DNA from 4 places in the Paenibacillus sp. NRS-1782 genome. Region 3 is predicted to be linked to each of the others. Evidence: riboswitches for the same ligand, from Rfam matches in the RefSeq annotation. Region 3 holds a riboswitch; each other region holds the start of a gene.
The links. Region 3 has a riboswitch for cobalamin ahead of ACIFQM_RS08715 (ABC transporter substrate-binding protein). Riboswitches for the same ligand answer to the same signal wherever they lie in the genome.
Positions count from the first base shown of each region.

Region 1 (3,095 bases), on a different contig from region 3:
AGTGAGCTGAAAACTTCCCCATATCCTTGGGATAAAGGGTAAAATGAAGATAAGGGCCTACAGGGTCTTTATCTTTTTTTGTTGGAAATGCATCGACAGAAGTTTTTGTTATAGGGAAAATATTTATTTAATATAATGAAAAAGCCTCGATGCGGATACCAGGACAGGAGCTGAGACGTTATGAATTCCATTTGTGTATTTGCCGGGTCCAGGCCCGGACATTCATCGGTATATCTTCAGGAGGCAGGCAAGCTTGGAGAGGCTATGGCGAGACATCAGGTCCGTTTAATCTATGGAGGCTCCAGCAAGGGGCTGATGGGCGAGGTCGCGGATGCGATGCTGGCAGGGGGCGGTCAGGTCACCGGGATTATGCCAACCCTGTTATTCGATGCAGAGATTATTCACCGGGGAATTACTGAATTTATTGAGGTGGCGAACATGCATGAACGCAAAGCGGTGATGAGCGAAAAGGCTGACGCATTCATTGCCCTTCCGGGCGGATTGGGAACCTTTGAGGAGCTATTTGAGGTGCTGTGCTGGGCGCAAATCGGCATTCATCGCAAGCCCATCGGGCTGCTGAATGTGAACGGATATTTTGACCCGTTGGAGGAAATGGTGCGTCATAGTGTGCGGGAGGGCTTTACCGGAGTTGACCATCCAACGCTGTTGAGTATCTCTGCGGACCCGGACGAATTGTTGCATATGTTAAAAAATAAGGCAGAGAACTTGAAATAAAGCGTTTTTCATGCTTGCGCAACTGATTAAGCCAAGGTTATGATAAGACCCATAATCAAATAGCGGACAGACAAGGTGCCTTTGTGATAGCGAAGGGTAACAGGGAATCGGGTGCAAGTCCCGAGCGGTCCCGCCACTGTAAGGAAGAGGATTTTTTCAGACGTCACTCGTGAGAAAACGGGGAAGACGAAAAAATCTGTTGATGCCGAGCCAGGAGACCTACCTTGATCTGTATGCACCGTTAACCTTCGCGGAGAGGATGGGTGTACGAAATCAGGAAATCAGGCGCACGCTGCTTTTTCCATGTTGGTTACAGGTTTGCGTGGATCAGAACGTGCAGAAGCGTTTCAAGCGTGAACAGGCAGATGGAAAGCAACGGCACGATGGCGGAAGACAAGAAGTGTCTTCTTATGCTGTGTCCGTCTGATGATACGATGCGTACATAGGAAACCCATCCGGGCAGGATGGGTTTTTTTGAGTTACAGGATGTCCATATACAAGTGAAATAGATAGAAGTATGGAAAACATGGCATAGATTTAAGAGGGAGGATAACGATGAGCCCATTAGGAAAATTGCTCGTGATTGGATTCGGACCGGGGGATATGGAACATATCACCAAACGGGCGCTGGACGCGTTGGCCGAGAGTGAGGTCATTATTGGCTACAACACCTATGTGGATCTGATCCGTCCGTTGTTGAATGGACAGGAGATTGTACGCACAGGCATGACGGAGGAAGTGAGCCGTGCGCAGGAGGCGGTTCGACAGGCGGAGATGGGTAAGAAGGTAGCCGTCATTTCCAGTGGAGACGCAGGCGTATATGGTATGGCGGGGCTGGTGTACGAAGTGCTGATGCAAAAGGGCTGGCGCCGTGAGGACGGGGTTGAGGTAGAAGTCGTGCCGGGGATATCGGCGATTCAGTCCTGTGCTTCGCTGCTGGGTGCGCCCGTCATGCATGATGCGTGCACGATCAGTCTGAGTGACCATTTGACCCCTTGGGAAACGATTGTGAAGCGTGTAGAGGCGGCAGCTTCGGCGGATTTTGTCATTGCATTGTACAATCCGCGGAGTGGCCGACGTACACGCCAGATTGTTGAGACGCAGTCCATCTTGCTGCGTTACCGTGATCCGCAGACTCCGGTTGGGCTGGTCAAGAGTGCTTACCGTGACCGTCAGCAAGTAATAGTGACGACGCTGGAGGACATGCTGAACCATGACATTGGCATGCTGACGACTGTCATTATAGGCAATTCCTCGACGATGGTGTATGACGGTCTGATCGTGACGCCACGCGGGTATCAGCGCAAGTATACGCTGGGTGCGACCGAGCAGGCGCTCAAGCCGCATCAGCGGCTCCGCACGGAAGCGGAGCCGTGGTCGCTGGGCGCGCAAGAGGATCGCGCGTTGAATGCGTCGCAGGCAGGCGCAGCTCCCGCAGTACCAGCCCCTGCGGGAGCTGGCGGGACCGCGCCCGCTCCTTCCGCGAGCGGTGCTGCTGCGGTTGCCACGCAGGCACGCCCGCAAGTGGTGGCTGCCGTGCAGGCCGCGCCGTCTGCGGCGCAAGCCGGTGCAGCCCCGGCAGCGCTGGCAGCGGAGGCGCTGAGCCGCCTCGCTGCGGGCGGCAAGCTGCCGGGCGAAGCGAGCGCACGCTGGAGCGGGCAAGCGCCCGTCGTGAGCGCCACCGGAACGGCAGCCGTGGCCGGAGCAGTGGCTACGGCCGGGACAGCGACAGGCAGCTTTGGCAAGCCTGCGCTGTTTGAGGTGGGCGTTTCCCCCGGCGTGGGAAACAAAAAGTTCACCGCTCGCCAGATGGCGCTGCTCGCGGAGGTAGCGGGTGATGAAGGCGAGCTGGAGTATACGCCGGATCACCAGATCGTGCTGCGCGTGCCATGCGCAGATCCGGAGGAGCTGGTAGGGCGGCTGCGTGATGAACGATTCATCGTGATGCCGATTGGCGATGTGTTTAAGGTGAAGGCGTGCGACTTCTGCAATATGGAGAAGGATGACGCTGTGCCTGTGGCAGAGCATCTACAGGTTGTACTGGGCGGATTGCAGGCACCCAAGGAAACGAGCATTGCCTTGAACGGCTGTGGTATGGCCTGCTATGGGGCAGTGCTGGAGGATATCGGAATCGTATACCGCAAGGGAGGATACGATCTGTTTCTTGGCGGCAAAAAATTTGGTCGCAACGCTCATGCCGCTCAACCTGTAGCGGAGGGCATTCCGGGAGATCAGATTACGGATATCGTTGAGAATGTCATCGCTGAATATAAGGAAAAAGGGCATCCAAACGAGCGTTTTCATAAATTTTTCAAACGTGTAGGTGTTGTAGCGGGTTTTCGGCATGAAGATGCGCCTGC
Region 1 is NZ_JBITPH010000045.1:195,204-198,298, forward strand. Features, by position in the region: gene ACIFQM_RS18410 (uroporphyrinogen-III synthase) at 1-10, shown strand, start outside; gene ACIFQM_RS18415 (TIGR00730 family Rossman fold protein) at 181-735, shown strand; cobalamin riboswitch at 793-976, shown strand; gene ACIFQM_RS18420 (hypothetical protein) at 935-1,162, shown strand; gene cobJ (precorrin-3B C(17)-methyltransferase) at 1,291-3,095, shown strand, end outside.
Region 1: linked by a shared signal. The riboswitch ahead of cobJ (precorrin-3B C(17)-methyltransferase) and the one ahead of ACIFQM_RS08715 (ABC transporter substrate-binding protein) in region 3 are both predicted to bind cobalamin.

Region 2 (3,095 bases), on a different contig from region 3:
ATGGTAATGCGCGGAATAACCCGGAGGCGTTTCTTAAAATTGTACAATACGCGCTCCATCAGAACATTGGGTACTTCTCCATCAATCATCCGGTAGACCGTTGCACGGAATGCGGCTACGAGGGCATTATCGGGACAAGCTGTCCCCAATGCGGTGCTGATGAAGAACATACGCATTTTCAGCGTTTGCGCCGGGTAACCGGATATCTGACAGGTGATTATACCGTTCGCTTCAACGCCGCGAAACAGGCTGAGGTGCGCGACCGGGTGAAGCATCGGTGAATTTATGCGGCTACATTCCTGAATCTCTGAACGAAGGGCATGGCCTGCGTACCGTCGTATTCATTAGCGGTTGCCGCCATGCCTGCCCCGGCTGCTTCAATCCCTCGTCATGGAGCTTCCGCGCAGGTGAACCGTTCACACTGGAGCGACAGCAGGAAGTCATCCGTGACATCGCAGATAATCCACTGCTGGACGGGTTAACCCTTTGCGGCGGAGACCCTTTTTTCTCGGCATCGGAATGCTCGCAGTTTGTGCACGACTTCCGCGCAGCCTGTCCTGACCGAACCGTGTGGGCCTATACCGGCTTTGACTATGAGGAGCTGCTTACGGATCAGGCCCGCCGGGAGCTGGCGCTGCTATGCGATGTGATTGTGGACGGCCCTTTTGTAGAACAGCAAAAGGATCTTACCCTTCCCTTCCGGGGCAGTCGCAATCAACGACTGGTGGATGTGAAGGCCAGCATTCAGGCAGGATCTATAGTTACATTAGCCTAAGGCGATGTTATACTCGCATGAGCTGTTATGCCCTAAGACAAGTCCTTTCCCTACGGGGGAAGGTTTGTCTTTTTTTGCATGTAGTTCATTTTAGGTTTAAACAGAGTTTATATTGCGTATCCTGCAAGTTTCACTTATGATGGTGAACAAGTATACGAGTGCATAATTATTCGTCATACCATAATCACATAGCTTGGAGATAGGTGTCTGTTCTATTCAGTTCAGGCTTAAAAGGGAAGCTGGTGCAAGTCCGGCGCGGTCCCGCCACTGTAAACGGGGAATTTTCAGCTGTTGATACACCCACTGGTCCACAGACCGGGAAGGAGCGCTGAAAGTCATGATCCGTAAGTCAGGAGACCTGCCTATTTCAACAACATCGCAAGTACCTACGGGAGATAGGGAGGTGTTAAGAGCAGTCGCCGAATTTTCATTTTTTAAATAACGGAGGCATTCTTTCCCCTACTCATTTTTAACTCCGGGGAGGAATGTCTTTTTTTGTACGCAAAAATAAACTGGCTACCAGCCTGGGAGGAAAAGTATATGTCATTTACCGAATTGCCTGAGTTGTCCGGCTTGATCAGCAGTAACCTGGGATATCCGCGTATCGGAGGAAACCGGGAATGGAAGAAAGCACTGGAACGCTTCTGGAACGGCAGCATGGATGAAAGCGAATTGCATACCGAGATGAAACGATTGCGGTTGGAGCATCTGAGCAAGCAACGCGACAAGGGAATTGATCGAATTCCTGTCGGAGACTTTTCCTATTACGATCACATGCTGGATACATCCGTGATGTTCGGTCTGGTGCCGGAACGGTTCAACTACCGTCCCGAGGGACCTGTTCCCCTATCCGTCTATTTCGGGATAGCCCGTGGACAAAAAGGTGCCACCGCCAGTGAAATGACCAAATGGCTGAATACCAATTACCACTACATCGTACCGGAATTGGCAAATGCAACTCCGGTGTTCACCGAGAATAAGCCGTTGCAGGCTTATCGTGAAGCGAAACAGGAACTAGGTATTGAAGGTAAACCCGTCATGATCGGTCCTTATTCGTTCGTTGCTCTGTCCAAAGGCTATGACCGTAAGGATTTGGCCGCGATCATACGAAGCTTCATGCCACTGTACGCCCGCGTCCTGTCTGAGCTGGCTGCGGAAGGCGTTCAGTGGGTGCAGGTAGATGAGCCTGTCTTGACCACCTCATTCCCGACAGAGGATTTGGACATTATTCAGGAGGCCTATGAGGCTCTGGCCCAAGCTGCTCCATCCTTAAATATCGTGCTGCAAACCTACTTTGGCAGTCTGGATCATTATGAGCGCCTGTCCACGCTCCCGGTACAGGGAATAGGTCTTGATTTTGTGCATGATGATGGCGAAAACCTGCAACATGTACTACGCCATGGCTTCCCCGCAGGGAAAACGCTGGCCGCTGGTGTTATTGACGGGCGCAATATATGGCGCTCCGATCTGAACACCGTAGCTGCGCTGCTTGGACAACTGGCAGAGCAAACCACCGCTGGTCAGCTCATCGTGCAGCCATCATGCAGTCTGCTGCACGTGCCAGTCCGCCTGGAAGCAGAGCACAAGCTGGACCGAGAGCTGGTGCAAGCGCTGGCCTTTGCCGATGAAAAGCTGGAAGAAATCGCAGCTTTGACCGCTGCGCTTGGCAAACGCGAACCCTCGGCAATTGCCAAGCTTGAGCAGAGTGCAGACGCGGTAGCCCGCTTCAACAGCTCGGCGGCACGAGTACAGACGACTGCCGATATGGAGACTCTGCTGGCGAAAGAGCCACAGTCACGCAGCGTTCCCTTCGCTGAGCGTCGTGTGATCCAGCAGGACAAGCTGAAGCTGCCTCCACTGCCTACGACGACGATTGGCAGCTTCCCGCAAACCGCAGAGGTTCGCAAAGCCCGTCTGCACTATCGCAAAGGGGAATGGTCTGCCGAGCAGTATCGGACGTTCATTCAGCAGCAAATCAAGGAATGGATTGATATTCAGGAGAACATTGGCATTGATGTGCTCGTACACGGGGAATTTGAGCGGACAGACATGGTTGAATTTTTTGGCGAAAAGCTGAAAGGCTTTGCCTTTACACAAAACGGGTGGGTGCAGTCCTACGGCTCCCGGTGTGTTAAACCGCCGATTATATACGGAGACGTGTCGTTCGATCAACCCATGACTGTGGAAGAAACGGCCTTTGCCCAATCGTTGACCTCCAAGCCAGTCAAAGGAATGCTGACAGGTCCGGTAACGATTTTGAACTGGTCCTTCGAGCGTAATGATATTCCTCGCAGTCAGGTTGCTTTACAGTTAGCACTGG
Region 2 is NZ_JBITPH010000045.1:168,628-171,722, reverse strand. Features, by position in the region: gene ACIFQM_RS18305 (anaerobic ribonucleoside triphosphate reductase) at 1-281, shown strand, start outside; gene nrdG (anaerobic ribonucleoside-triphosphate reductase activating protein) at 278-775, shown strand; cobalamin riboswitch at 960-1,155, shown strand; gene metE (5-methyltetrahydropteroyltriglutamate--homocysteine S-methyltransferase) at 1,316-3,095, shown strand, end outside.
Region 2: linked by a shared signal. The riboswitch ahead of metE (5-methyltetrahydropteroyltriglutamate--homocysteine S-methyltransferase) and the one ahead of ACIFQM_RS08715 (ABC transporter substrate-binding protein) in region 3 are both predicted to bind cobalamin.

Region 3 (3,095 bases):
GGCTGTCAGAAAAGAAACAACCGCACCCAGAAAAGATTGCATCACCACGCCCGATAAAATAAGGCTTTGCGTCGGAATTTTGCCGCCTTCCCTCGCCAGCGTCAGCACCATCCACAACGTCAGCATTCCGGTCGTAAACGCCACCAGCGGCAGTGTCCATACGCCTACAAACGAAAATTGAAGCCCCCAATAAATCAGTACCGCTGCCCCTACCGAAGCCCCCGAGGATACCCCCAGCGTGTAAGGATCAGCCAGCGGATTGCGTAGCACACCCTGAAATCCGGCTCCCGCCAGCGCAAGCGCTGCGCCTACCAGCATACCCAGTAACACACGCGGCAGTCTGACCTTCAAAATAATCTGCTCTGTAGATGGATTCCAATCCGGTGTAACCGTCTCACCTAACCACGGCAGATGGTTGACCAGAATACCCGCAATTTGGCTGACGGGAAGCTTGGCCGAGCCGATACCGAGACAGAGCAGCAGCGTCAGCAGCAATAAGGCAAGACCTGCCCCTCCAAAGCCAATCAGCCTACGATTCATTTGAAAATTTCAGGATACACGCCCTTGGCCACTGCCTTGAGACCTTCCGTTACGCGCGGACCCGGACGACTAATCAGATTATCATCCACGGCAAACACCCGGTTGAGACGAACAGCCGATATTTGATCCCATCCACTACGGGCTTTGATGATATCGCCGAGTGTTTGGCCTGTTTTGTCGTCCTTGACATTCTTGCTGTATAAAATGACGTCTGGATTAGCCGCAATAATATTTTCCTCACTGATCTGGTACCAGCCCTTTTGCGTTGCTGCCACATTTTCGCCGCCCGCCAAAGAAATCAGCTCGTCCATAAACTCGTCCTTGCCGACCGTCCAGCCGGGTGAAAATTCGACGTAGACTCTCAGCTTTTGCCCTTTACCGATATTTTTAACACCGTTTTTCACTTCCGTTACATCGGCTCTCATCTTGTCGGTTACCGCTCTTGCTTCTTTCTGATGATCGGTAATTTTCCCATATAGTTCGATGTTAGCCATGACATCTTCAACCGTTTTCGGCTCGGTTTTAAAAATCATAATTCCCAGGTCACGCAGCTTGGTTGTCGCCTGCTCACTGAGTGATATCCCTGCAAAAACGACTTCTGGATTCGCAGCAATGATCGCCTCTTCATTCGGCTTCATAATGCCGCCCACTTTGGGCTTCTTCGTAGCTGCTTCCGGGTAATCGGAATAGTCCGATACACCGACAATTTCCTTATCCAGTCCGATGGCGAACAGCGCCTCGGTTTCAGCCGGGGAGACAGAAACGATTTTGTCCGGCGCTTTTTTGAACGTAAATTCCTGTCCGGTCGCATCCTTAATGATCAGCGGGTAGACCGTTTTGCCCGGAGGCTCCTGAGCGGTTGCCGTCTGTCCCGGTTGCTGTGAGGCTTGATCCCCTTTATTTTCAGCGTTCTTTCCGTTAGCTCCACATGCACTCAGCACAACCGCCAAGACCAGAGCCAATAAGCCTGTAGTCCAGACCTTTATTTTATTCCCTGCCATGATTTGCACCCCTCCATATAAATTCTTTTAAAAGCGTCACTTGAACATCATCCGATATCTCTAAATCCAGCCTTCTTTTCCTTTCAAAAAACCCCTGCATCCTCAGATAAGGACACAGGGGTCACGTTAGCGCAGATCGTACGCAGGCGGCAGTTTCTTCCGCATGGACAGTCACTGCGAACACGTCATCCTTTCCTCGAAGGACTATGGTGACAGGCGGACGGGCAGGTATCCTGACTTACAGAAATATGCGACAGCCTGTTGCTCCTTCATATGCTTTGTGGCACATAAACCAGAGCGGACTGGCATTTTTCCATTTACAGTGGCGGGACCGCGCCGGATTCACACCGACTTCCCTTTTAACAGCGCACCGATATGAATCCGAGGGTTTCATACCACTGCACCGACCTCGTCTGCTGGATATTTGATGTAGTGTTGGTCAAGCCGTTCTTTTACTTGATGATTATAGGTTAAAAAAGACTGGCTTACAACCCAAACCGCCTGTTTACCTGCCCTATGTCTGTGATCATGAGAAGTATATACGCAGTCAGTTCTGATCCACCAGCCATCCGGTGAACTTGTGCCCTGTAGCCAAATCTGGATGTGATGCTGTAGAACAGGTGGCGGTTAAATATGCAAATGGCTTTTGTGCCAAACTCAACCGAATCCTAATGGCCCCTCCCGGCTTCGGATTCAGGCTCCAAAAATCATGACCCGATACCAGCATACAAGCCAACTGACGAATCACTCCACCATGCGTAACAATCAGAACGGAAGGTGGAGCATCAGACAAACCTGTTTTCTGAAGCTCCATCATTGTACGCCACTCATACAAAGAGTCTAGAAATTCACCAAGGCGGTTCACAAAGTCTTTCCAGGGCTCTCCACCCGGCGGCGTAACCCGTTGCGGCTCATCAATCCACGCGCGGTACAATGCCACATCTTTGAGCATATCATACGTTTTTCCATCCCATTCCCCAAAATGAAGCTCTCTCAGACGTGGTTCCATGATGACAGACCAAGCAGACATATTATCTGGTTTCAGTTCCGATTCTGGCAAAATGATCTGCAAGGTCTGACGACAACGTATCAAGTCACTACAATAGATTCGGGCAAAGGAATGTGTCTGTAATTGTTCCCGCAAAGGCTCTAATTCCTGCTCTGCTCCTGGCAGCAAGCCCAGATCAGAGTGCCCCAGGTATCGACGTTCCCTGTTCCATAAGGTTGTGCCGTGACGTACCAGCACAAGCTCCACATCCCATGGCGGGTGTTCTGTAAAATCATGCTTCAAGGTCACATCACTTCCTGCTCTATTGCTGGTGTTCGGTGCGTCACGCTTCATCACTGCGTCCACCCCAGTGCATAACATCCGGCGGACACGAACAGACACAATCCCACGAACATACTGGACACGGCAAACATCAGCCGAATCGTATGTCGGATATCCTCCGGCTCCATCGGTCGCACCAGCTCTCCCATATATGCACGGAGAGAGCGTACGCCATGATATACATTATAGCCCCCGAGGCGAATCCCCAACGCACCCGCAACTGC
Region 3 is NZ_JBITPH010000020.1:22,232-25,326, reverse strand. Features, by position in the region: gene ACIFQM_RS08720 (FecCD family ABC transporter permease) at 1-540, opposite strand, end outside; gene ACIFQM_RS08715 (ABC transporter substrate-binding protein) at 537-1,541, opposite strand; cobalamin riboswitch at 1,748-1,965, opposite strand; gene ACIFQM_RS08710 (histidine phosphatase family protein) at 2,089-2,883, opposite strand; gene cbiB (adenosylcobinamide-phosphate synthase CbiB) at 2,883-3,095, opposite strand, start outside.

Region 4 (3,095 bases), on a different contig from region 3:
CAAGAGTCCATTAGTCGGATATGAACTACATTTATTGACAGCCTTGCATTGAAAATCCATTTTCTTGATTCTCGCCGTATCGTTTAAATTTAAAATATTGCGCATGTCTATTTTGTTAGAGGTGGATTTGCAGAAGGAAAGCAATCTGCTGATCGCGGCATGTAGCATTGCGGTGGGCCTCGGCTCTGTCGTGCTGCCCCAAATGTTTGACCAACTGCCGAGCTTTGCCAAAATGCTGCTGCAAAACGGTATCGTATCCGGCTCGATTACGGCGATTGTCTTGAATATCGTTTTAACGAAAAAACAGGGCGAATGGGTCAAAGGCGGGAAGGTGTCAGAGGTTCCGCAGAAGGTTTAACGATTAGGATTAGATAAAGACCGCGGGAGAGAGGACGTAAGCCTATTTTTCCGGCTTTTTGGCATAGAGTTATTGATAAAACCCCCTTCCTGTATGAAGATCGGGGTTTGAGATTCTATTAGAAGAATTTGCTAGAGTGATAGGCGAGGTCATGGTATAATCTACCTTATGGATTTTGAATAGTGGTGGATGTTTTCAGACCACGGCGCAGCTTCCCGAAAGGGGGTGAAGCCGATGGTCAACCTTGTGTCGTGCTACGATGTGTTGCGTTGGATGGTTACGTTACTAAGCCTGGTGTTTAGTATTCGTAAACTTTATCGCTGGCTACGTCGGAAATTTCGGAACAAGCGAAAACCCACCGTGTAATTAGGTTAGGCGCCTAACGGTGGGTTTAGCTACGCATTTAGCGCGCCGTGATGATCCACAGCCTTTCAAGTCCTAAGAGTCTTTGCCGTTGGTAGCGGCGAAGGCTCTTTTTAGTATACGGACACGGTGGTTATCTCTATACCTAATTTTATCACGTCCATTGCGTGCATGCAACGCAAAGTCATAGCCTTGATCCTTGCCGTATCGTTTAAATTTAAAATATTGCGCAGCATTTGTTGACAAGCCTGTAACAACAAAATAAGATAGTCCTAATTCGTAATATAGAGGAATAAAGGAAGAAAACAGGTGTGAACCGGACTTTCCACTTACAGGGTTTCGCTGAAATCATGTAGATGGCTGTTGTGCGTGTTCACTTAAAAGGGAAGTTCGGTAGATTCCGACACGGACCCGCCACTGTATACAGGCATCAGCAGGGAATTGCTGTAGCTTTCAGAACAGCCACTGGAACTGTGAGGAACCGGGAAGGCCTGAGAGATAAGCCTGAAGTCAGGAGACCTGCCTGTTTTAACATCACTGTCAGACCCACGGGATGCTGGGGAGGTGGTTAGGCGTGCTGCATACAGAATGTCTGAAACCGATCCGATCCCCTTGTTTTTAGAGGGTGAAGAGGGTGAGCTTAGGCATTTGATAATGAAAGCATTTCTGACTGCTGATCAAGCGGTCGGGGATGCTTTTTTTTGCGCTAGGTATTTGTGAATGACAAGACAGAGGGGGAGTCAATAGAATGATAAGCAATCGTAAAAAGCGTTCATGGTTTATATGTACAGGGGTGATGCTGCTGCTGGCAGTTATGGCTCTGGGGGGATGCTCGACAACTAGTAAGACGGCGGATAGCCCCAGCAAGGGCGAGAACACATCCACACAACAGGCTACAGCAGATAAGAAACTGGTGATGGCGTATACGTGGAAACCGTCGGGCGTTGACCCGCACGGAGACAATAGCTGGGATGTCATGCGGTCCGGCGCAGGTGAGACACTTGTCCGTTTGAATGAAAAGCTGGAGCCAGTGGCTTGGCTGGCCAAGGAATGGAAGCAGGACAGTCCCACAGTTTGGACGTTCGGCTTGCAGGATAAGGTCACTTTTCATGACGGAAAGAGTATGGACGCGGAAAGTGTGAAAGCTTCCCTGCTGCGCTCCATCGAGAAAAGCCATTTGGCAAAGGATTTGCTAGACGTAAAGTCGATTGATGTAACTGGGCCGCTGGCGTTGAAAATCACGACTAACCAGCCCAATTCAGCGCTGGTGTCCAATCTGGCTGATCCATCGACGATTGTGCTGGATGTAGCGTCTATGAAGGATGAGCAGAGCTACCCTGCGATGACAGGTGCTTTTAAAATTAAAGCGTTCAACAAGGATCAGTCCTTGGTCGTAGAGCGTTATGACGGATATTGGGGCGAGAAGGCCCGGCTGGCTGAAGCAACGATGAAGTTCATTACGGACGGCAATTCACGCCTGTTGGCGCTGCAATCTGGCGAAGTAGATGTAGCGACTGATATTCCGGTGGATAACGCGGAGGTATTAAAAAAGAACGATAAGCTGCAAGTGCTGTCGGCTCCCTCTTTGCGCACTCATATGATCGTGTATAACATGGAGTCGCCTGTGTTCAAGGATGCCGCGAACCGCAAAGTAGTGGACAGCCTGATACCACGTGCATCCATTGTGAGTGCGATCATGAGAGGCTATGGTACGGAGGCAAGCAGCCCATTCCCGAGCATTCTCCCCTTCGGCAAGGTGGAACGTAAAGTGCTGGACGGAACGGCAGGGCAGTTGTTGACGAAGGACGGCTGGCAAAAGGATGCCCAAGGTACATGGACCAAGCAGGGCAAGCCGTTCGAGGTTACATTGCTGACCTTCCCTCAGCGTCCAGAGCTTTCGGTCATGGCTGAGGTGATTCAGAGCCAACTGCTGAAAGAGGGCATCCAGGTGAAGATTCGCAAGGTGGAAAATATCGACGGGGCGCTAACCAAAAACGATTGGGATTTTGCCATGTACAGTATGCTGACTGCCCATACGGGGGAGCCGCAATATTTTATGGACATGTTTTATTCCTCTAAAAGCGAGGCCAATGTAAGCCGTTATAGTTCCAAACCGCTGGAGAACCTCCTTGGCAGCTTGAAGCTGGCAAAGGATACAGCACAGCGTAATGCCGTGACATTGCAAGCGCTGGATATCATTAATACCGATTTGCCGCAGTCGTTTATTGTTCACCCTGATAATGTATTTGGGGTGAAAAAAGGGGTAGAGGGCTTTACACCGCATCCGATTGAGTATTACTACATTACGGCGCAATCCGATATTGCGGAATAACGGACTGGATACCCTATGATTCGTTTTATTCTGGAACGTGTG
Region 4 is NZ_JBITPH010000018.1:177,116-180,210, forward strand. Features, by position in the region: partial or broken gene ACIFQM_RS07960 (purine permease) at 104-358, shown strand; cobalamin riboswitch at 1,065-1,262, shown strand; gene ACIFQM_RS07965 (ABC transporter substrate-binding protein) at 1,470-3,053, shown strand; gene nikB (nickel ABC transporter permease) at 3,069-3,095, shown strand, end outside.
Region 4: linked by a shared signal. The riboswitch ahead of ACIFQM_RS07965 (ABC transporter substrate-binding protein) and the one ahead of ACIFQM_RS08715 (ABC transporter substrate-binding protein) in region 3 are both predicted to bind cobalamin.